Regions from separate parts of the Undibacterium sp. FT79W genome, predicted to be linked through region 2. Evidence: predicted binding sites of a transcription regulator. Region 2 holds the regulator's gene; the other holds the start of a gene.
What was found. The regulator FliA, encoded in region 2, starts transcription of late flagellar genes. The targets are predictions, from matches to a motif close to CTAAAGTTTNNNNNNNNNNNGCCGNTA.
Positions count from the first base shown of each region.

Region 1: the regulator FliA is predicted to act here: its motif matches at 2,013-2,039, upstream of H8K38_RS11820 (FlxA-like family protein).

Region 1 is NZ_JACOGB010000006.1:71,010-75,173, forward strand. It holds gene H8K38_RS11805 (DUF6691 family protein) at 1-362, opposite strand, end outside; gene H8K38_RS11810 (YeeE/YedE family protein) at 376-804, opposite strand; gene H8K38_RS11815 (glutathione S-transferase N-terminal domain-containing protein) at 931-1,305, opposite strand; gene H8K38_RS11820 (FlxA-like family protein) at 1,560-1,913, opposite strand; gene H8K38_RS11825 (aminoacyl-histidine dipeptidase) at 2,314-3,774, opposite strand; gene argP (HTH-type transcriptional regulator ArgP) at 3,869-4,164, opposite strand, start outside.
Region 2 is NZ_JACOGB010000002.1:315,274-324,500, forward strand. It holds gene flgF (flagellar basal-body rod protein FlgF) at 1-259, opposite strand, end outside; gene flgE (flagellar hook protein FlgE) at 314-1,666, opposite strand; gene H8K38_RS04590 (flagellar hook assembly protein FlgD) at 1,718-2,386, opposite strand; gene flgC (flagellar basal body rod protein FlgC) at 2,408-2,812, opposite strand; gene flgB (flagellar basal body rod protein FlgB) at 2,818-3,219, opposite strand; gene flgA (flagellar basal body P-ring formation chaperone FlgA) at 3,415-4,122, shown strand; gene flgM (flagellar biosynthesis anti-sigma factor FlgM) at 4,230-4,535, shown strand; gene H8K38_RS04615 (flagella synthesis protein FlgN) at 4,538-5,017, shown strand; gene motD (flagellar motor protein MotD) at 5,079-5,858, opposite strand; gene H8K38_RS04625 (flagellar motor protein) at 5,861-6,607, opposite strand; gene H8K38_RS04630 (RNA polymerase sigma factor FliA) at 6,589-7,320, opposite strand; gene H8K38_RS04635 (antiactivator of flagellar biosynthesis FleN protein) at 7,328-8,173, opposite strand; gene flhF (flagellar biosynthesis protein FlhF) at 8,166-9,227, opposite strand, start outside.

The DNA of each region.
Region 1 (4,164 bases), on a different contig from region 2:
AAAAATGCAGCGCCTTTGGCGATGCCCGCTCCCAGCAACACAACTGCTGGACCCGGACAAATACCTGCCATGCCCCAGCCTATACCAAACAGCAGGCTGCCACCGACCAGACGCAGATCGATCACCGAGATCGTCGGGAATTGCATGGGCTCTCCCAGCAATGAAAGAGTACGCCGGCGTAACAGCGTGAACGGGATGATGGCGATGCCGATGGCACCGCCCATGACGAAGGCCAGAGAAGGATTCCAGGCGCCGGCCAGATCAAGAAATGCGAGCACCTTTGCCGGGTTGGCCATTCCCGCGACGATCAGACCCAGACCAAATATCAGGCCGCAGAATGCGGCGGTGATCAGTTTTTTCATGTTGTCATCTCTCTCAGAACAGGTGGCGTATGACATACACGGTCAGAAAACCGCTGCTCATAAATGCGACTGTCGCAACGATAGAACGCGGCGACATGCGTGCCAGACCGCAGACACCGTGACCGCTGGTACAACCTGAGCCGAGGCGGGTACCGATGCCGACCAGCAGACCGGCGATCAGCAATGTGAGCCAGCCCGTGTCGAGGGTGATTTCAGGCAGCGCCGAAAATTGGCTATAGGTCAGCGGTGCGGCGATCATTCCCAGCGTGAACAAGGCACGCCATGCCCAGTCGCCACGTACCGGACTGAACAGGCCAGCAACGATACCAGTGATACCGGCAATGCGCCCCAGTCCGGCCATCAGCATGACCGCTGCCAGGCCTATCAGTACGCCGCCGGCTAAGGACGTTATCGGGGTAAATTCATTCCACGCAATCTGCATCACTATTCTTTCCATCTCTGAGGTTCAAACGGAGTCCCTTTATTTATGCGCTTGCTGGCAGCAAAATCGCTGGAAAGGCTTATCTGTATTGAGACTTTATACCTGTCGCTCGCCGCATCAGGAAAATCAGGCAAATTGCTGTTGCAGATAACGGATGATATCGCCCGATTCATACAGCCAGCGGACCTTGCCCTTGTCATCGGTGATTTGCAGACACGGTACTTTCGGGCTGCCGCCCTGTGTCAGTAAAGCCTGACGGTGTTGTGCTGATTTTTGTGCATCGCGAAATTCCACTGTGAGCGATAGTCGCCGCATTTCCTGACGAACCTTGATACAAAACGGGCAGGTCGTGAATTGATACAAGGCCAGTTTCTGGCAGGCTGCATCGACTTTCGCCTGATCTTCCGGAGCGCGGACGATGCCTTGCGGTCTGCTCAGATGTTCTTTGAGCAGCATGAAAGGGCCGAGTATGGCCCGCAATAATCTGAAAAAAAGCTTCATTAGTTCTTTCCGTGACGGTTTGCTGGCATGCAGCAAGAAGAGCGCCATTGTATGTCAGAACGGCAGGTATCTGCTGACGCTTACAGGCTGAAAGAGTGAGTTGGATACTGACTTTTACGGGGAATAGCAGTGTGGAATGCGGTCGATGCAACAAATTTAAGGCAGTGAATCATCCGGCACAGACAAATGCGCTGACACAGCGCCGGTAGTTGCAATGATCTCTTACTACATCGTTTTAATCGACTGTGGGCAGATTAAATGTACTGATCGATACGGTTGCCCAGCGTTTCCGTCGGATGTACGGCAGGTGTCGCATTCTGGTTATCCTGAATATTGGCCGTGGCATTGTTGCTTGCCGCCTCATTGATGGCTTGCGACTGTTCCAATTTCAGACGGGCTATTTTTTGTTCAACTTCAGCAATTTGCAGCCTGAGTTGCAGCATTTGTCGTTGCGAGGCTTCGGTCGTCGCCGTTTTTTCTGCGTCGGTCAACTCTTTTTGTAGTGTTGCAAGTTGTCTTTGCAGTGCGGCGATTTGCGCATGACTGGCTGCGCTGATGGCTGAGGTGCTGCCGACGGCGGTGGCGGCATCGACTGGATTGACAGGCATATATCCCTCCGGCGAGATTGAACTGTATTTCGATTTACGCGCGTTGCTGGTTGATTGCAGAGTCGGTTCGCAAACCATCGGCTATCCGCTTAATGACATTAACGGCACAAAAAGCCTCAACCTCAGGGGAAAGAGAAAAATAATCAAAAAAACAACACCGCAGGCGAACAGCTTGGCTGATTTGCGGGATCGTGGAAGGTTGGTCTGTGGGAGATAAGCGGGATATATGTGGCATAGCGATGGGATATGTCTCCGTCTTCGATATTTGATGCGGCTTCTGGCCTGAAAACCGGCTGCAAGCCACAATCAATAAGGAGGTGAGAAAAACGATCCGATGCCAGTTAACGCAGACGCATGCCGGGTGGATCGCATGCGTCTGTTGCGGCAGATTTGCGGCAGATTATTTTGCCGGGATGCGTTCCAGTACCGCCAGCAACAACGTCCAGTATTGACCGACAGTTTCGATATTCACCATTTCGTCAGGGCCGTGCGGATAACGGATGGTCGGACCGATGGAGACCATATCCAGTTCAGGATAATGCTTTTTGAACAGACCACATTCCAACCCCGCATGAATCACCATGATCACCGGTTCTTTGTGATAAATACTTTGATAGGTATCTTTGACGATCGCCATCACCGCAGAGCTGGTGTCCGGCTTCCAGCCCGGATAGCAACCGGAAAACGCGATCTGTGCACCTGCCAGGTCGCTCAGCGATTGCAGCGTGCTTTCGATGTTTTCACGACCAGTATCGATCAGCGAACGGATCAGGCACAGGATGCTCACTTTGTCTTGCGAGGTATTGACGACGCCGACATTCAGCGAACTTTCGGTGACGCCGGTGATTTCATCACTCATGCGGATCACGCCGTTCGGACAACTGTTGATCAGATTGATCAATGTGGTCTGCGTTGCTGCCTGCAACACCTGCGCAGGCAATGGCGTACTTTGCAGACTCAGTGTTAACGCGGGTTCCACGACGGCCAGCTCGGTTTGCAATATCGCCTGATATTGCGCGATGCGTTGCGCTAACAATGCAGTTTGTGCAGCGGCGATCGTAAAGCTGCACTGCGCTTCGCGTGGAATCGCATTACGCAGCGAGCCGCCTTTGATGTCGGATAACGATAATCCGAGTTCTTGCGCATGCCCGGCAAGGAAGCGGGCAATCAGCTTGTTAGCATTGCCGCGTCCCAGATGAATATTCACACCGGAGTGGCCACCTTTCAGACCTGCGATGCTGAGCGTAAACGCTTGCTGATCTGCTGGCGCTGGCTGCCATTGCAAAGCGACGCTGATTTCGGCATCGACACCACCGGCGCAACCCATGTAGATTTCGCCTTCCTGTTCGGAGTCGGTATTGATCAGGATTTCAGCATCCAACATGCCTGCCTGCAAACCGAACGCGCCTGTCATGCCAGCTTCTTCATCGACTGTCAGCAACACTTCCAGCGGGCCGTGGCGAATATCGTCAGAACCCAGAATCGCCAACGCGGATGACATACCGATACCGTTGTCGGCACCCAGTGTGGTGCCAGTCGCTTTGACCCATTCGCCATCGATCCATGGCTGGATAGGATCGGTCGTGAAGTCATGCACTTTATCGGCATTCTTCTGCGGCACCATATCCAGATGCGCTTGTATCACGACCGTTTTACGGTCTTCCATACCAGCGGTGGCTGGTTTGCGGATGATGAGGTTGCCGACATGATCGACGACCACTGGCAGAGCGCGCTGTTTTGCCCATTGCTGGATAAATTCGCTGAGTGCTGCTTCGTGCTTGGATGGGTGCGGAATTGCACAGATTTGTTCAAACCATTGCCATAAAGGCTGAGGGAAAAGTTGATGAATTGCGGTTGTCATGATTGTCCTGTGTAGCCATGTGCGCTGGTAAGCGCGGCTGAGGGCAAAAGTTTAACACAGGCATCATTCCGACCCGATACCGGCGTTATGTTCTTCAGCGCAAGGCATGTCGTGCTGTTTCGACCAGCTTCGCAGACAAGCGCGCCAGACGTGGCGATTGTACTTTCCAGCGATGCCAGTACAGGGTGACATCAACCGGGTGGGCCGGTGCCAGCCTGACGAGTCCGGATTCGCCCGGCATTTGTTTCAACATCAGCTCGGGAATCATACCCCAGCCCAGTCCCAGCACAATGGCATGGTTATACGGCGAGGTGGCGGGAATGTAGTGACGGGGAAACGCGTTGTCAGATAAACCGAAATGTTCAAGCAAAAACTGCGATTGCAATTGAT
Region 2 (9,227 bases):
AACCTTTGCCCTGAACCGCAACGTCCAGTTCACGCCCAGTCAATTGCAAACTACCCGCAGAGAAATCCGTACCTACCGTCGCGTCAACAACAAACGCGCGGGTTGGCAGCTCCGCCCCCTGCACCGGCACTGCCCTGAAGGAATCTAATTGAGCACGAAACCCTGTCGTCGTTGCATTGGCGAGGTTATGCGCGTTCGTTGCCTGCTGCTCAAGGATATGCTTGGCACCCGTCATCGCTGTATAAATCAACCTATCCATGACCACCTCCCGATAAGCACGTACTCAATTCAATATCCATTTTTATTCAGATGATTAACGCAGATTCACGATTGTTTGCAAAATCTGATCCTGTGTTTTAATGGTTTGTGAATTTGCCTGATAAACACGTTGCGCCGTGATCATATTGACCAGTTCACCGGTAAGATCAGTATTCGAGTCTTCCGTTGCCGACGCCGTTAACGCACCGAGACCACCTGAATTTGGAGGACCGACCAGAGGCTGACCAGATTCAGAAGTCTCTGCCCACTGGTTATCACCCAGCGATTGCAAACCGTTAGAATTGGTAAATGAAGCAAGCACGACCTGCCCCAACACCTTCGTCTGACCATTGGTGTAACTGCCGACAATCGTGCCGTCTTTAGCAGTATTGAACTTGGATAATTTGCCAGATGTAAAGCCATCCTGCTTCATGCTGCTGACGCTGAAATCCGAGCCGAACTGCGTTGAATTCGTGTAATCAAATTTGATGTTTGCTGTCGTATTAATCGGTGTCACAGCACCTGAAGCCACAGGCACAATCATCTGCAATGCACGCGGATCAGTTGCTGCATACGCAGGAATCGCACCAGTCAACTTACCCATATTGTCAAACGCCAGCTTACCAATCGGTGTTGGCGTCGTCGCTGCCGGCGTCAAAGCACCCGCCGCATCGAAAGGATTACCATCAACTGTCGCAAAGACATTCCATTCTATGGTGCCGGCCGTTGCCGGTGGCGTAGCAACCGGATCAACGCGCACATAGTAAGTTTGTAAAACGTGAGAATTGCCCAGACTATCGAACACCGTTACCGATGTCGATTTATTGTAGGACGTAGGATCAGTCGGAGAAAAGGCGATCGGCGTAATGACAGGTGGAATCGTCACTGGCTTTTGCGTCCCTGGCACGTATTCACGCGAATCCAGATTCATCACGCCACTGACCTTTGCTGTTTGCGCCGGCGCGATATCCGCAGTATTAATCGTAATTGGCGACGCTGACCCGGTTGAAAGCACACCCGCCGCATTCGCAATATAACCGGTCAGTTGCTGTCCTTGTGCATTGACCAGACCACCGTTTTTATCCAGTTGAAACTGACCATTACGAGTATAGGTGACAGCACCGTTTTTAATCATGCGGAAAAAGCCGTTACCGTTAATCGCTGTATCGAGCGGGTTATTGGTCGAGCTGATATTCCCTTGGGTAAATTGCTGAGCTATCGTCGACACCCGCACACCGATACCAACTGCATTCGCAGAAGCGCCACTCAATGAGTTCGCATAAACATCGGCGAACTGCACTTGCGCCTGCTTAAAACCGACTGTATTTGCATTCGAAATATTGTTACCGATCACGTCCAGTGATTTCGATGCCGCGTTTAATCCACTAAGACCTTGCTGAAAACCCATGATTTTTCTCCCTAACTTTAAATACTGCGATTACCTGAGTAATCAGCAATCTCAGAAAATTTGCTTCACATCTGCCATTGAAATTTCACCGACACCAGAAACTGTCAGCTTCACACCTTGCGACCCCGAACTCACACTATTCACCATACCGAAACATAATTTAGTCACATCCAATGCTTTTTCGCCTGAGCTCGCGGCAACATCAAACGTATAAGTACCATCGGCGACCGCTGCCCCAGAATCATTTTTTCCATCCCAGGTCAGATCGTTCACACCCGCGGGCAAAGCACCGAGACTCAGCTTGCGCACCGTTGCGCCGGCGGCGTCTTTAATCACCACTTCGACCTTATCAGCACCCTGCGGCAAATCCACAGCGTAGATCCCCTTCGCGCTGGAGAGTGGCAAGGAGTTCCCTGCGGTCATCACACCATGACCAATCATGTTTGCCGCCTGCAAATTCTGGCTTGCCTGCATATTGCTGCTGAGTGCCGCGAACGATGCATTCAACTTCTCAATTCCGGACACCGTCGACAATTGCGCCATCTGACTTGTTACCTGGGCATTGTCCATAGGATTCAACGGATCCTGATTCTTCATTTGCGTGACCAACAGGTTCAGAAACGTGCTCTCTGAAGTTTTTGCGGCTGATGTGCTGCTGGTCGTACCATTCATGGTATTGAGCAAGCTCTGATCAACTGTATTGCTTTGTATCGTTGTCATTACATTTCCTTTTTATGAAGGTCACTGACCCAAAGTCAGCGTTTTCAGCAACATTGTTTTCGCCGCATTCATCGTTTCAACGTTGGTCTGATATGAGCGAGATGCCGAAATCATATTCACCATCTCTTCCACCACGTTGACGTTTGGCATTGCCACGTAGCCCTTATCATCTGCGAGCGGATGTCTAGGGTCATACTTCATTTTTGCTGGTGTCGCATCCTCAACCACTTCCGTTACTTTCACTCCGGTAGAAGGTGAGCCAGCAACCGGCACCGCACTAAATACAACCTGCTTAGCCTTATATGGCTTGCCATCAGAACTGGTCACGCTGTCAGCGTTGGCCAGATTACTGGACACCACATTCAGACGCTGAGCCTGAGCACTCATGGCGGAACCAGCCACATTAAAAACATTAAAAAGCGACATGATAATTACCCCTGAATTGCTGCAAGCATGTTACGAATTTGCATATTAATAATCGTCAGACTCGCCTCATATCGAAGTGAGTTTTCGGCAAACTGATTGCGCTCAACATCCATATCTACAGTATTGCCATCGATATTGCCTTGTGAAACCGTGCGATACATCGGCTCAGCCCCCGCCACGGTTGATGCGCTGCCCAAATGCTGCGCATCCGTTTTATTCAGACTTGCCGTCGCCTGCTTAGAATCGAGATGCAGTGCGTTATTCAAAACCGATGTGAAATCAATATCTCTGGCTTTGTAATTCGGCGTATCCGCATTGGCGATGTTAGAAGCAAGCAATTGCTGCCGCTGACCACGAACAGATAAAGCTGTTTCGTGAAAACGCATGAAATCATCTAATTTAGTCATCCGAAGCCCCTCGCCAGTCCAGAGCCAGCCTTCTGCCAGCCATATAACGGTTTTCCATTATTGGCATCTTATATCCCGCAAAGACAATTCAATTCATTGAGTAAAGGCGAAAAACCTCTTCTATTCAAGCCTTAGCAAACCGATCCTGACATCTACAATGGCAACACGTTAAAAGTTATCTGCATCCGCCCGGCTATGAAACAACTTTTCAGATCAATTATTTTTTTGTTAGTGCTGACGTCGGCCCTTAATCAGGCGCAGGCGCAAACCACGGCTGCTATGCAAGATCACGAAATCATCAGAAAACTGGCAACCGACTTTTTAAATCAGCAGGCAAGAACTCAACCGGGTGAGAGTACGGTTACGATGGGACAAGTCGATAAACGGCTGAATCTGGCAGCGTGCCAGTCTCCTACAGCATTTCTGCCTAACGGAAGTAAAGCCTGGGGCAAGATCACGGTCGGGGTACGTTGCACAGCACCTGTTAACTGGGTTATTTACTTGCAGGCAAACGTACAAATCACTTCTGAATATTACGTCGCATCCCGTACCCTGAGTCAGGGACAGCTCATCACAGTTGACGACATGAGTAAAATTAAAGGCGACATATCAAATTTACCTGCTGGCATTGTTACCAATCCTGAACAGGTCATCGGCAAATCCTTGCAAAGCTCCATTTCGTCCGGCACACCTTTACGCCAGGAATTACTCCGAAGCCCGGCAGTAGTGCAACAAGGGCAATCTGTCAGAGTTGTCAGCAATGGCCCGGGGTTTCAGGTTGCCACAGATGCGCAAGCACTGAATAATGCAGCGGAAGGCCAAGTAGCTAAGGCTAAAACAAGTTCCGGGCAAACTGTCAGTGGCATTGCCAAAGCGGGTGGCGTCATTGAAATAACATATTAACAAGCACCACAATTGGAATATATTTGTACGTAAAATTAAAGTTTAAAAATACCTGGCCGATAACCGGATTGTAGAAGTAGACCATTCCCACTTTCGAGGGTATCGCCGTGAAAATTGATGACACACTAAATAAAGCTGCAAGCTTACCAAGCCAGCAGCCCGTACGGACCGAAAAAGCACCAGAGAGAGCAGTTTCCACTCCGGCGCCTTCTATTAACGTACAGATTTCCCCTCTGTCTACGCAATTGCAAGCTTTACAAAGTACACAAGCAAGTAATGGCGTATTCGAGGCAAAAAAGGTTGAAGAAATCAAATTAGCCATTTCTGAGGGACGCTTTCAAGTGAACTCCGAAAAAGTTGCTGATGGACTTCTGGAAACCGTGAAAGATTTACTTAACTCCAGAAAACGCTGAACATGACCAATACAAGCGCAAATAGTGACTCTATTCTGCATTGCTTAAAAGAAGAAAAAGAAGCAATGGCGGCACTGGCTGACTTACTCAAAGAAGAGCAAGCTGCGCTTGTAGATGGTGATGTGTCTCTGTTGACTCAGACTTCTGCACAAAAAAGTGAATTAGTTCGAAAACTGTCTGAGGCAGAAAAACTGCGTAACTCTTATCTTAAACAGCAGGGTTTCGGTGACGATGCAGAAAGTACATTAAAGTTTGTACGCCAGACACCGGAGGCACAATTGCTTTGGGATGGTTTACTGGAATTATCAGCACAAGCTAAAGAAGACAATAAAACCAATGGCCTGATGATCACACGCAGACTGTCGCAAAATCAGGCTGCACTCAGCACGTTTCAACAAGGGACAACGACAGGCTCTTTATACGGACCAAATGGGCAGTCGTCGATCAGAACAACTCCCGCCAAAGGACTTATTGTCCGCTGATCGTTCGCAAGTACATAAAAAAAGCCCCGATTGTTCGGGGCTTTTTTTATTGCGATCTTTGTCAGGGAGTAATTGGCGCTTGAGTCGCAACAGGAATATCCACTACCGGCTCTGGCAATACCGATAAGATAGTGACACTCACCCGGCGATTACGCGATCTTCCTTCAGGCGTATCATTTGAATCCACCGGTAATTTTGCTCCTTGCCCAACGGCAGTCACCCTGAAATCATCAACACCATTTTCCGTTAAAAGACGCGCTACCGTACTTGCCCGAACCGCTGATAACTCCCAATTCGAGGGAAAAACCGGATTTTTGATTGGTACATTATCCGTGTGTCCTTCGACCTGAATTGCATGATTGTCTAATTTTAATACAGAAGCAATTGCGGTCAGTGCCTGTACGGAGTCTGCGTTTAACTTAGCTTCGCCAGGTGGAAACAACAAACTTGCATTGATTTCTATCGTCACACCCCTGGCAGTTTGCGTCACTCTGACTTTACCTTCCTTGACCAAGGGCTCCAGGGCAGCAAGTACATCTTTTGCTAACCCTGTCATTACCTCCCGCTCTTTACGTATGTTTTCAGTTGATTTCCGCTTCACTATTGGCAGCGGATCTAACTTCACCACCTGTGGAGTTACTCCGGCAGCAACAGGAGAGGTAGGGTCGTTACTAAATGCGCCAGTCAGGGAGCTGGACAACACGCGATACTTTCCCTCATTCAGCGAAGAGATCGCATACATAACAACAAAAAAAGCAAACAACAAGGTAATGAAATCAGCGTAAGAGACCATCCATCGTTCGTGGTTTTCTGGCTCTTCGTGATATTTTTTTCTTGCCATGTTTAAACCTGACTACTGTGGTTATCAACCCGCTCTTCCACGATACGAGGACTATCTCCAACAGCAATGCTATAAAAAATATCGGACAACATCTCGCGTCGGGTAATTTCTCTGCCAATAATTTCTTTTAACTTATTGCTGACGGGCAGAAAAAATAAATTAGCCAGCCCAACACCATAAATCGTCGCCACGAATGCCACGGCAATACCGCCACCAAGTTTCGCAGGGTCAGTCAGATTTTCCATAACGTGAATCAGCCCCAGTACCGCCCCTAAGATTCCGATGGTCGGAGAATAGCCACCAGCTGCCTCCCAGATTTTGGCGGCCTGACGTTGCTCAATTTCATACAATGAAATATCAACGTCCAGAATGTCTTTCAGTCGCGCAGGGTCGACGCCGTCAATGACTAGCCGCAATCCCTTACTGATAAAGGCGTCATCAGAAGCATCCATGTAACGCTCAAGACTCAAAAATCCCTCGCGCCGGGCAACCGCACTCCAGATCAATGCATCCTGAATATTTTTACGGCTATTGTCTTGCGGCTCAGAAATGACCCATTTCAACATACGCAAACCGCGTCGGAAAGTACTCATACGACTCTGCAGAAGTACCGCCCCCAGCGTACCAATCGCAACAATCACAAATGCCGCTGGTTGCACTAATGAAGAAAGACGCCCGTCCTCCATTAACTGACCGGAACTGATGCCGACAACGACCAGAATAAATCCTACTAAGCTAGCCCAGTCCACGCTTTCTCCCTTAAATGCGCACGCATACGTGCAACCGCCTGGCTATGCAACTGAGAAACGCGGGACTCTGAAACGCCCATGACCGCGCCGATTTCTTTCAGATTTAACTCCTGTTCGTAATACAGGCCCATTAACAATTTTTCGCGTTCGGGCAAACTGTCGATCGCACCGATTACGGCATCACGAAAATCGTCATTCAACAGATCCTGCAAAGGATCACCGGAACTATCGGAAGAATAATGATCGAGGAAGTGCTCTTTTGTTTCTGCGTCATGGAAATCTTCGTAATACACCAACTGATGTCCGCCGCTATCTCCCAAAAGTCCCTGATACTCTCCAAGGGATAACTTAAGCGACTTGGCCACTTCTGTTTCTGTCGGCGGCCGCCCCAGTTTTTGTTGCATCTGGTTCATCGCATTTTCGATTTTCCGCATATTTTGCCGAACCCCACGCGGCAACCAGTCGGTGTTGCGTAGCTCATCGAGCATCGCGCCACGAATCCGCTGAACCGCATAGGTTTCGAATTGCGCACCATGCGTGTCTTCGTAACGACTGATCGCATCAAGCAGACCAATCATTCCAGCTTGCACCAGATCATCCACCTCAACACTGGGAGGCAAGCGCGCCTTTAATTGGTAAGCCAGTCGCTTAACCAAAGGCGCATGCTCCCTGAGGAGAAAATTTTTATCTGATTTTCCGCTGGCCGTGTACATATTCAAATTAGATTCCGAGAGCGATGCCCTGTTGTCCGGATACACTGTCCAGACACAATGCAGATCGCGCACTGACAGCAAGCCGCTCTGCCAGTTGAAAAAAAGCCATGGAAGAGCGCGCTTTTGGAAAAGCGTCGATCACTGACCGCCCCTGATGAGCAGCTCTTCTGACGAATTCATCATCCGGCACATAACCAATGAAATTTAAGGGTACCGCAAGATATCGTTGAGACGCCTGAGCCATATTCGTATAAATCAACATTGCTTCTTTCTCAGATACACCGGACACCAAAATACTAAAAGAGCGTCGCCCCAGACGAGCACTCATACGCTTAATCAGTCCATACGCAGATTTGATTGCTGACGGATCTGAAGAAACCTGAATCACCACTTCACTGTCATCCAGAGATGCCAGTGGAAACGCATCGCACGCATCAATATCACAATCAACCACGACCATATCGGCACGATGTACTGCCAGATCAAATACTCTCGACAATCGTCTCGAATTCTCGGCGGACAAGCTGGATGACACAGTCCTCTGACGCGATAACATCGATACTGACAAGCCAGATGCAACCATTTTTACTGCCTCGTGCATTGTACGCTGTTGTTGCGCTACATCCAACAAGGTGCGCTCTATGCTCGCATTGAACCACGCGCCTACACTATCGGAAGACGAACGTGCATCAACCATCAAAATTTGCTGTCCCTGCCGCGCTACTGACACACCCAGATTCACCAGCATTTCGCTTTTTTCATTGTCTTTCAACGCTGATAAAAAAGTAAATACACGCGGCTTTGGTCCAGCCAGCATGCGACGCAGTCCCTCTGCCTGATCAACATTAGCCAAGAGACACCTCCCGCGCAGCCGCTTGTCCGCCAGTTGCAGCAGATCCGACACCAGCCATCAGCAAAGGCAGCTCTTCATCCAGGTAACGGAACGGCGCCGTTTCACGTTTCAACTTAAAGGCGCGATCAATCAGGTACTGCTTGTTTGCCACATGCAAGTCTTCCGGTACCCGTTGCCCATTCGCAATGTAATACAGACTTAACTTTTGGCGGATCACAATATCCAGCGCACCGCCTATCGTCGCCGCCTCATCGAGTTTAGTCAGAATACATCCTGCGAGACCTGTCCCCTGATAAGCACGCACGACTTCACTCAGTGTTTCACCAGTCGATGTTGCGTTCAGACACAGCAGGCGTTTCACATCAGTGCCAGAACCAGACAACATCGCGACCTGATCCGTCACCATTTTGTCGCGCTGGCTGACCCCGACAGTATCAATTAAAACAGTATGTTTATTCTTGAGCTCGGACAAAGCAATCCGTAAATCACTCTCATCTTTGACTGCGTGAACCATCACACCAAGAATTTTCCCATAGATTCGTAACTGTTCATAGCCGCCGATACGATAACCATCGGTTGTGATCAACGCCAGCTTCGACGGACCGTGACGCATCACACAGCGCGCTGCCAGTTTTGCAGTGGTCGTCGTTTTTCCAACGCCTGTCGGCCCGACCAGAGCGTACACACCGCCCTTTTCTAAAATTTCATTTTCATTATCGATGGTCGTCAGATTGCGTGCCAGAATAGACTTTATCCATTCAATACCTTGTTCACCTGTTTCATTTTCCGGCAATTTTGCTACCATGAATCGCGACAAGCTGGCGCTCAAACCAGTTGCCAGCATCTCTTTCAACACCAGCGCCTTCTGTGGTTCGCGTTTTTGCGTATTAGCCCACGACAACTCCGCCAGTTGCGATTCCAGCATATTGCGCATGGAACGAATTTCGTTCATCACATCACTTAACTCACCCGTAACAGAAACCGGAGCTGCAGCATATTCCTGCGGCTCCGCAGCGATGCCGCGCGGTGTGAATATCCGTGTTTCATGTTGAAG